Linked DNA regions of Paludisphaera borealis. The protein of the gene in region 1 binds, or shares a complex with, the protein of each later gene. Links are inferred from orthologs where the notes say so. Each region holds a gene or a part of one and is shown on either strand. Other genes may lie near its edges.

The links.
Region 2: the proteins of mnmG (region 1) and BSF38_RS11790 are in contact, whole or in part, in a solved structure (PDB 9HIP), measured with the Escherichia coli proteins. The link is inferred for Paludisphaera borealis from one-to-one orthologs.

What each region holds. Positions count from the first base shown.
Region 1 is NZ_CP019082.1:97,920-101,211, reverse strand. What follows is about bases 204-3,179. They hold mnmG (tRNA uridine-5-carboxymethylaminomethyl(34) synthesis enzyme MnmG), read right to left. Parts: upstream 2,626-3,179; coding sequence 781-2,625; downstream 204-780. Other genes in these bases: tpx (thiol peroxidase), read left to right, coding at 2,865-3,179. Also shown: BSF38_RS00445 (response regulator), read right to left, coding at 1-169; more of tpx, read left to right, coding at 3,180-3,292. UniProt on the Escherichia coli protein: NAD-binding protein involved in the addition of a carboxymethylaminomethyl (cmnm) group at the wobble position (U34) of certain tRNAs, forming tRNA-cmnm(5)s(2)U34.
Region 2 is NZ_CP019082.1:3,043,217-3,046,416, forward strand. Bases 25-2,908 are described here. They hold BSF38_RS11790 (tRNA modification GTPase), read left to right. Parts: upstream 25-733; coding sequence 734-2,083; downstream 2,084-2,908. Other genes in these bases: BSF38_RS11785 (YidC/Oxa1 family insertase periplasmic-domain containing protein), read left to right, coding at 25-702; BSF38_RS11795 (RbsD/FucU family protein), read left to right, coding at 2,161-2,595; BSF38_RS11800 (tetratricopeptide repeat protein), read right to left, coding at 2,640-2,908. Also shown: more of BSF38_RS11785, read left to right, coding at 1-24; more of BSF38_RS11800, read right to left, coding at 2,909-3,200. UniProt on the Escherichia coli protein: Exhibits a very high intrinsic GTPase hydrolysis rate. Involved in the addition of a carboxymethylaminomethyl (cmnm) group at the wobble position (U34) of certain tRNAs, forming tRNA-cmnm(5)s(2)U34.

The DNA.
Region 1 (3,292 bases):
TTCCATTGTCCCTCATGAAGCGGTACAGCGCCTCGCGAGGAATGCGTCGGAATCGGGATCCAGGAACCCGAAATCCTTTGAGCTGACCCGAGTCAAAGCAGCGGATGATGGTCTGCTGACTGACCTTGCAGATCTTGGCAGCCTCGCCTGTCGTGTAAACGGTCTTCATAGTAGTTGAAATCCCGATTTCCCCGACCGAGAAGAGACTCGACCCACGGGACGCCACCCTGACGACCCTCGTGCGACGCGAAACGATTCTCGATCGGCCTCCGTGCGACACATCCTTGTCCAGTTCACCGCCTACGAACGATCGATGGGATGGTTGACCAGTCTTCCTCGCTTACGGTCAACCCGTGGCAATGACTCAGGCGTTAAAACCTGCGAAGGCTATAGATCTTGCCGATCTTGCCGATTCAGCCAATTGTAAAATGCCCCTCTGGTTTGTCAATCCAGATGATTACGTGATGGAATCCGGCGTGGTCCCTGCTCCACGTGCGCCTTGAGTCCCGCTGCCGCCCTCAATTTCCAGGCCGAGCAAAGAGAAAATAGGCGGTCTCTGGCGATCACGCGATCTGGATCGCCTGAGAATTGGCAAAAAATGTCGATTTGTCAAACAAATACCGAATGCGGCTTTCTGTCAATCTCGGTTGTCGCTCACGACTCCGAGGGTGACAGAGTATCCGCGCTCTGAGAAAGACGACGACGCGAAGCGGCTTTCCGGTATTGGGGCGATTTCCGACGAGCGGGTTGCAATCGAGCGCAATGTGATGCGGGCTCGGTTCAGGCGTCTTGGGTCGGCAGCGGGCCACGGCGCTTGAGGTGGATGAGCAGGGTGGCGAGGTCGGCGGGGTTCACGCCGCTGATCCGGCCCGCCTGGCCGAGCGACTGGGGGCGGACGCGCTCGAACTTCTCGCGCGCCTCGGCCCGGAGCTGATGGATCGCCCCGTAGTCGAGGTCGCCGGGGATCGTCTTGTCTTCGAGGCGGCGGAACCGCTCGATCTGCTCGACCTGCCGGCCGACGTAGCCGTTGTACTTGGCCTCGATCACCACCTGACCGACGACGTCGTCCGGCCAGCCGGTCTCGGCCAGCTCGGGGGCGAGGTCCACCAGGTCGGACCAGGTGGTTTCGTGGCGCCGCAGGACCTGGAACAGCGACACGCCGCCGCGCCGGGTGGTCGTCAGGCGGTCGCGCAGGCCGTTGATCGCGTCGCGACGGGCTTCGAACCGCGACCAGCGGGCGTCGTCGACCAGGCCGACGCGGCGGCCGCTCTCGGTGAGCCTCAGGTCGGCGTTGTCGTGGCGCAGCAGCAGCCGATACTCGGCGCGGCTGGTGAACATCCGGTAGGGCTCGTCGACCCCTCGGGTCACGAGGTCGTCGATCAAAACGCCGATGTACGCCGACGAGCGGTCGAGCACGAACGGCGGCTCGCCTTTCACGGCGAGCGCGGCGTTGATCCCGGCGATCAGGCCCTGGGCGGCGGCCTCCTCGTAGCCGGTCGTGCCGTTGATCTGGCCGGCGAAGAAGAGGCCCGGCACGGCCTTGGTTTCGAGCGTGGCGTTGAGCTGCTCGGGAGGCGCGAAATCGTACTCGACCGCGTAGCCGTAGCGCATGATCTCGGCGTTTTCGAGGCCCGGAATCAGCGGAATGACGGCTTCCTGGACGTCGCGGGGGAGGCTCGTGGAGATCCCGTTGCAGTAGTATTCGAGCGTGTTGCGGCCCTCGGGTTCGAGGAAAATCTGGTGCGATTCGCGGTCGGCGAACCGGACGACCTTGTCCTCGATCGACGGGCAGTAGCGCGGGCCGGTCGACTGGATCTGGCCCGAGTACATCGGCGCGCGGTGGAGGTTGGCGCGGATGATCTCATGGACGGCCGGGTTGGTCGCCGTGATGTGGCATTCCATCTGCGGCTGCTCGATCCGGTCGGTCAAGAACGAGAACGGGACCGGCTCGGCGTCGCCCGGCTGCGGGGCGAGCTTGGCGAAGTCGATCGTCCGGCCGTTGATCCGGGGCGGCGTGCCGGTCTTGAACCGTCGCAGCTCGAAGCCGAGCGACCGGAGGCTCTGCGAGAGGCCGAGGGCCGCGACGTCGCCGCCGCGCCCGCCGACGGTCTTCTCCTCGCCGGTGTGCATGAGCGCCTGGAGGAATGTGCCGGTCGTCAGCACCACGGCCCCGGCCTTGTAAACAATCCCCCCCCGGCAGCGAAGCCCGACGATCCGGCCGTCGACGACGTCGAGCGTCTCGATCATCTCCTGGCGGAGCGTGAGGTTCGGCTGCCGCTCGACGGTCAGCTTGGCGAGGAACTGGTACGCCTTCTTATCGCACTGGGCGCGGGGGCTGTGCATGGCCGCCCCCTTGCCTCGATTGAGCAGGCGGAACTGGATCGCCGTGGCGTCGGTCAAAACGCCCATCGCGCCCCCCAGGGCGTCGACTTCGCGGACGATCTGCCCCTTGGCCACGCCGCCGATCGCCGGGTTGCAGCTCATCTGACCGACCGTGTCGCAGTTCATGGTCAAAAGCGCGGTGCGCAGGCCCATGCGGGCGGGCGCGAGGGCCGCTTCGAGTCCCGCGTGCCCCGCGCCCACGACGATCACGTCGAACTGGTAAGGATCGCGTGTCTTTCCCATGTTCTCGCTTTGCTTCGCATCACCGGTCGTTCGTGGATCGTTCGTGCGCCTCGCCCGTTCATTTTAGCGGTGGATTCGCGCCCGCGAACAGAGCAGGAGGTCGAGTCGCCCGCGCCTCGGGTCGTCGCCGCGCCCGGCTTGACCGAGGTTCCCGACCCGCTCTAAGGTGATAGACGTCCGACGACCATTTGGGGACGAGCCCCCCTCGAAATTTTCGTTAACATATGGGAACGCGAGCCATGGCAGAGACGCGCAAGGGCGAAGTGACGTTCAAGGGCAACCCGGTCGAGCTGGTCGGCCCCAAGCTAAAGGCGGGCGACAAGGCCCCGGATTTCCAGGCGGTGGGCGCGGGCCTGGCGGTGCTGTCGCTGGCCGACACCGCGGGCAAGGCCCGGCTGTTCAACGTGGTGCCGTCGCTCGACACCCCGGTCTGCAACAAGCAGACGAAGCATTTCGCCGAGGTCCTCAAGGAGCTGGGCGACAAGGTGGCGGCCTACACCGTCAGCACCGACCTGCCGTTCGCCCAGGCCCGGTTCTGCACCGAGGCCCAGATCGACAACGTCAAGAACCTCTCCGACGCTCACAACCACAGCTTCGGCGAGCACTACGGCGTCTTGATCCAGGGGCTGCCGGTCCCGCTGCTGGCCCGCGCGGTCTTCGTCGTCGA
Region 2 (3,200 bases), 2.9 Mb from region 1 along the record:
CTGACCAAGGAGACCTTCGCGCTTTACAAGAAGCACGGGGTGAACCCTGTCAGCGGCTGCTTGCCCGCCTTGATCCAGCTCCCGATCTTCGTCGGCCTCTGGCAGGCGCTCAACACGTCGATCTCGCTCCGGCACGCGCCGTTCTTGTGGATCAACAACCTCGCCGCGCCCGACATGCTCTTCAAATTCCCGTTCGAGATCACGTTCCTTGGCTGGTGGTTCAACCTGCTGCCGATCATCGTGGTCGCGGTGATGCTCGTGCAGACCAAGTTGTTCTCGCCCCCGGCGACGACCCCCGAAGCCGAGATGCAGCAGAAGACCATGAAGTACATGATGGTCTTCATGGCCGTGATGTTCTACAAGGTGCCCGCCGGCCTGGGATTGTACTTCATCACCAGCAGCCTATGGTCGATCGGCGAGCGTCTGCTGCTGCCCAAGATCACCCATGAAGCCCCGCCGGCCCCGGACAAGGGTGACGAGGGTTCCAACGGGTCTGCTCCGGCGACGCCCAAGCCCCCCAGCGGCATCGCGAAGTTCTGGACCCGGATTCTCGACGAGGCCCGCAAGGACCCGACCTACCGCAAGATGGTCGACGACCGCGACGGCGGCGCCGGCTCCAAGAGCAAGGACCGCCCCAACGGCGCCAACGACCGCCGCGACCGCGATCGAGGCAAGCCCCGCGCCCGCCCGGGACGGAAATGAGCTGACCAAATAGGAAGGGAGCGCGGCGACCGTGCTTTCGGCGTTTGATCCCGAAGACACGATCGCCGCGACGGCCAGCCCTCCGGGCGCGGGCCTGCGCGGGCTCGTCCGGTTGTCCGGACCGGCCGCCTGGCGGATCGCTCTCGGCGGGTTCAAGCCTGAAAACCCCGGGCCGCCCCGACGGTCGCCCCAGGTCGTCGCCGGGGTTTACCGACTTCCCGGCCTGCGCCCGCCGCTTCCGGCCAGCGTCGCGCTCTGGCCGGGGCCTCGAACGTACACCGGTCAAGAGCTGGCCGAGATCCACGCGCCGGGCTCGCCGCCGCTGCTCGCTTTGCTGCTCGGACACTGCCTCGACCGCGGCGCGCGGCACGCTCAGCCGGGCGAGTTCACGCTGCGAGCCTTCCTATCAGGCCGGATCGACCTGACGCGGGCCGAGGCCGTTCTCGGGGTGATCGACGCCCGCAATCAGGGGCAGCTCGACGCCGCCCTCGAACAGCTTGCTGGCGGCCTTTCGACGCCGATCACAGCCCTGCGCGATCGCCTGCTCGACCTCCTCGCCCACCTGGAAGCCAACCTCGACTTCGTCGATGAGGCCGACGTCGATCCCCTCGCCCGCGCCGAGCTGGCCGACGAGCTGGACGACGGGGCCAAAACGCTCGACCTCCTCGCCGGCCGGCTGGGAAGCCGCGACCGTTCGGCCGGGCATCCTCGGGTCGTCCTCGCCGGCCCTCCCAATGCGGGTAAGAGTCGGTTGTTCAACGCGCTCATGCGGGGCGAGCACGCCATCGTCTCGGCCCGGGCCGGCACCACCCGCGATTATCTGAACGGACTCTGCGACTGCGACGGCCTTGTGGTCGAGCTGGTCGACACCGCCGGAGTCGAGACGCCCGACGACGCCGTCACCGCCCAGGCCCAGAAGCTCCGGGCCGACGAGACCGACCGCGCCGACCTCGTCCTCTTGTGCGCCTCGGCCGACCTCGACGAGCCCATCGCCACGATCCAGGCCGACGACGACCGGCTTCTGCGGGTCTGGAACAAGAGCGATCTAGGCTCCCCGCCGGGTGACGGCGACTGGCTGGCGACGAGCGCCGCGGCGGGCGATGGAATCGCGGCGCTGCGTTCGGCCGTCGCGCGCGCGATCCGAGGCCAGCACCGCGAGGGCGACCTCGCCACGACGACCTCGGCCCGCTGCCGGGACAGCCTGATTCAAGCCGCCGCCGCGCTCCGCGACGCCTCGGCCACGATCCTCGACGGCGGCGGCGATGAGCTGGTGGCCCTCGATCTCCGTCTCGGCCTCGACGAGCTGGGCAAGGTCACCGGCGCGATCGTCACCGACGACGTTCTCGACCGCATCTTCCGGCGGTTCTGCATCGGCAAGTGAGTGCGTTCCGGCTGGAATAGGTTTATCTTGAATCGGTTCGATGATCCTCCTCCCTCGTTCCAGCCAGGACGAAGTTCATGCTCAAGAAAATCCCGAACATTCTGTCACCGGAACTGCTGCTGATGATCGCCCAGATGGGGCACGGCGACGAACTGGTGATCGCCGACGCCAACTTCCCGGCCGTCAGCAACGCGAAGCGACTCGTCCGGGCCGACGGCCACGGCGTGGCGGTGATCCTGGAGGCGATCTTGCAACTGTTCCCGCTCGACAGCTTCGTCGAGAAACCCGCCGCCGTGATGCGCCGGATCGACAAGCCCGGCGAGCCCGCGCCGATCTGGGCGGAATACCAACGCATCCTCGACAGCGCCGAGGGGCGGCACATCGCGCTCGAACAGGTCGAGCGGTTCGCCTTCTACGATCGCGCCAAGACTACCTTCGGCGTGGTCGCGACCGGCGAAGGGGCCCTCTACGGCAACATCATCATCAAAAAAGGCATCATCGCCCCGACCTGATTCTTCCCCCTCCCAGGCCGACGGCCCCGTCCGCGCCCGCCGCGTTATTGCGGTTCGTTGTGCTGCGGCTGGGGCGCGGCCTCGAGCGCGGGATGGGTCGCGCCGTTGCCTTCGGTCGGAGGGGGCGAAGTGGATGCGAGCGTCGGTTCGCGGCCTAGCAACTGGTCGAGATGGAGCCGCGCGGGGTCCGCGAAATCGGAGTGGTTGGTCAGCTTGAGAACGCGCTGAAAGTCGGCGATCGCGTTGACGGAATCGCCTTTTCTGGCAAAGCAGATCCCGCGATTGAGGTAACCCTCGACGTCGTTGGGACGTATGTTCATAAAATGATCGAAGTCGTCGGCGGCCGCGTCGAGTTCGCCCAGCTCGGTCCGGAGTCGGCCGCGGCGCAGGTAGGCGCCGGCGAGCTGGGGGTCGCAGCGCAACGCGTGGTCGTAATCGGTCAAGGCGGCGGCGTTCTCGCCCTTGGCCTCGTAAACGCAGCCGCGCTGAAGATAGGCTTCGCCAAGGTACGGCGCGATCTTGACGGCCTCGTTGTAGGCCGCCATCGCCGCGTCGTAGTCGCCGTGCACGAGGCTGATTCGGCCGTCCTTGAGGTGGCCGGGGAG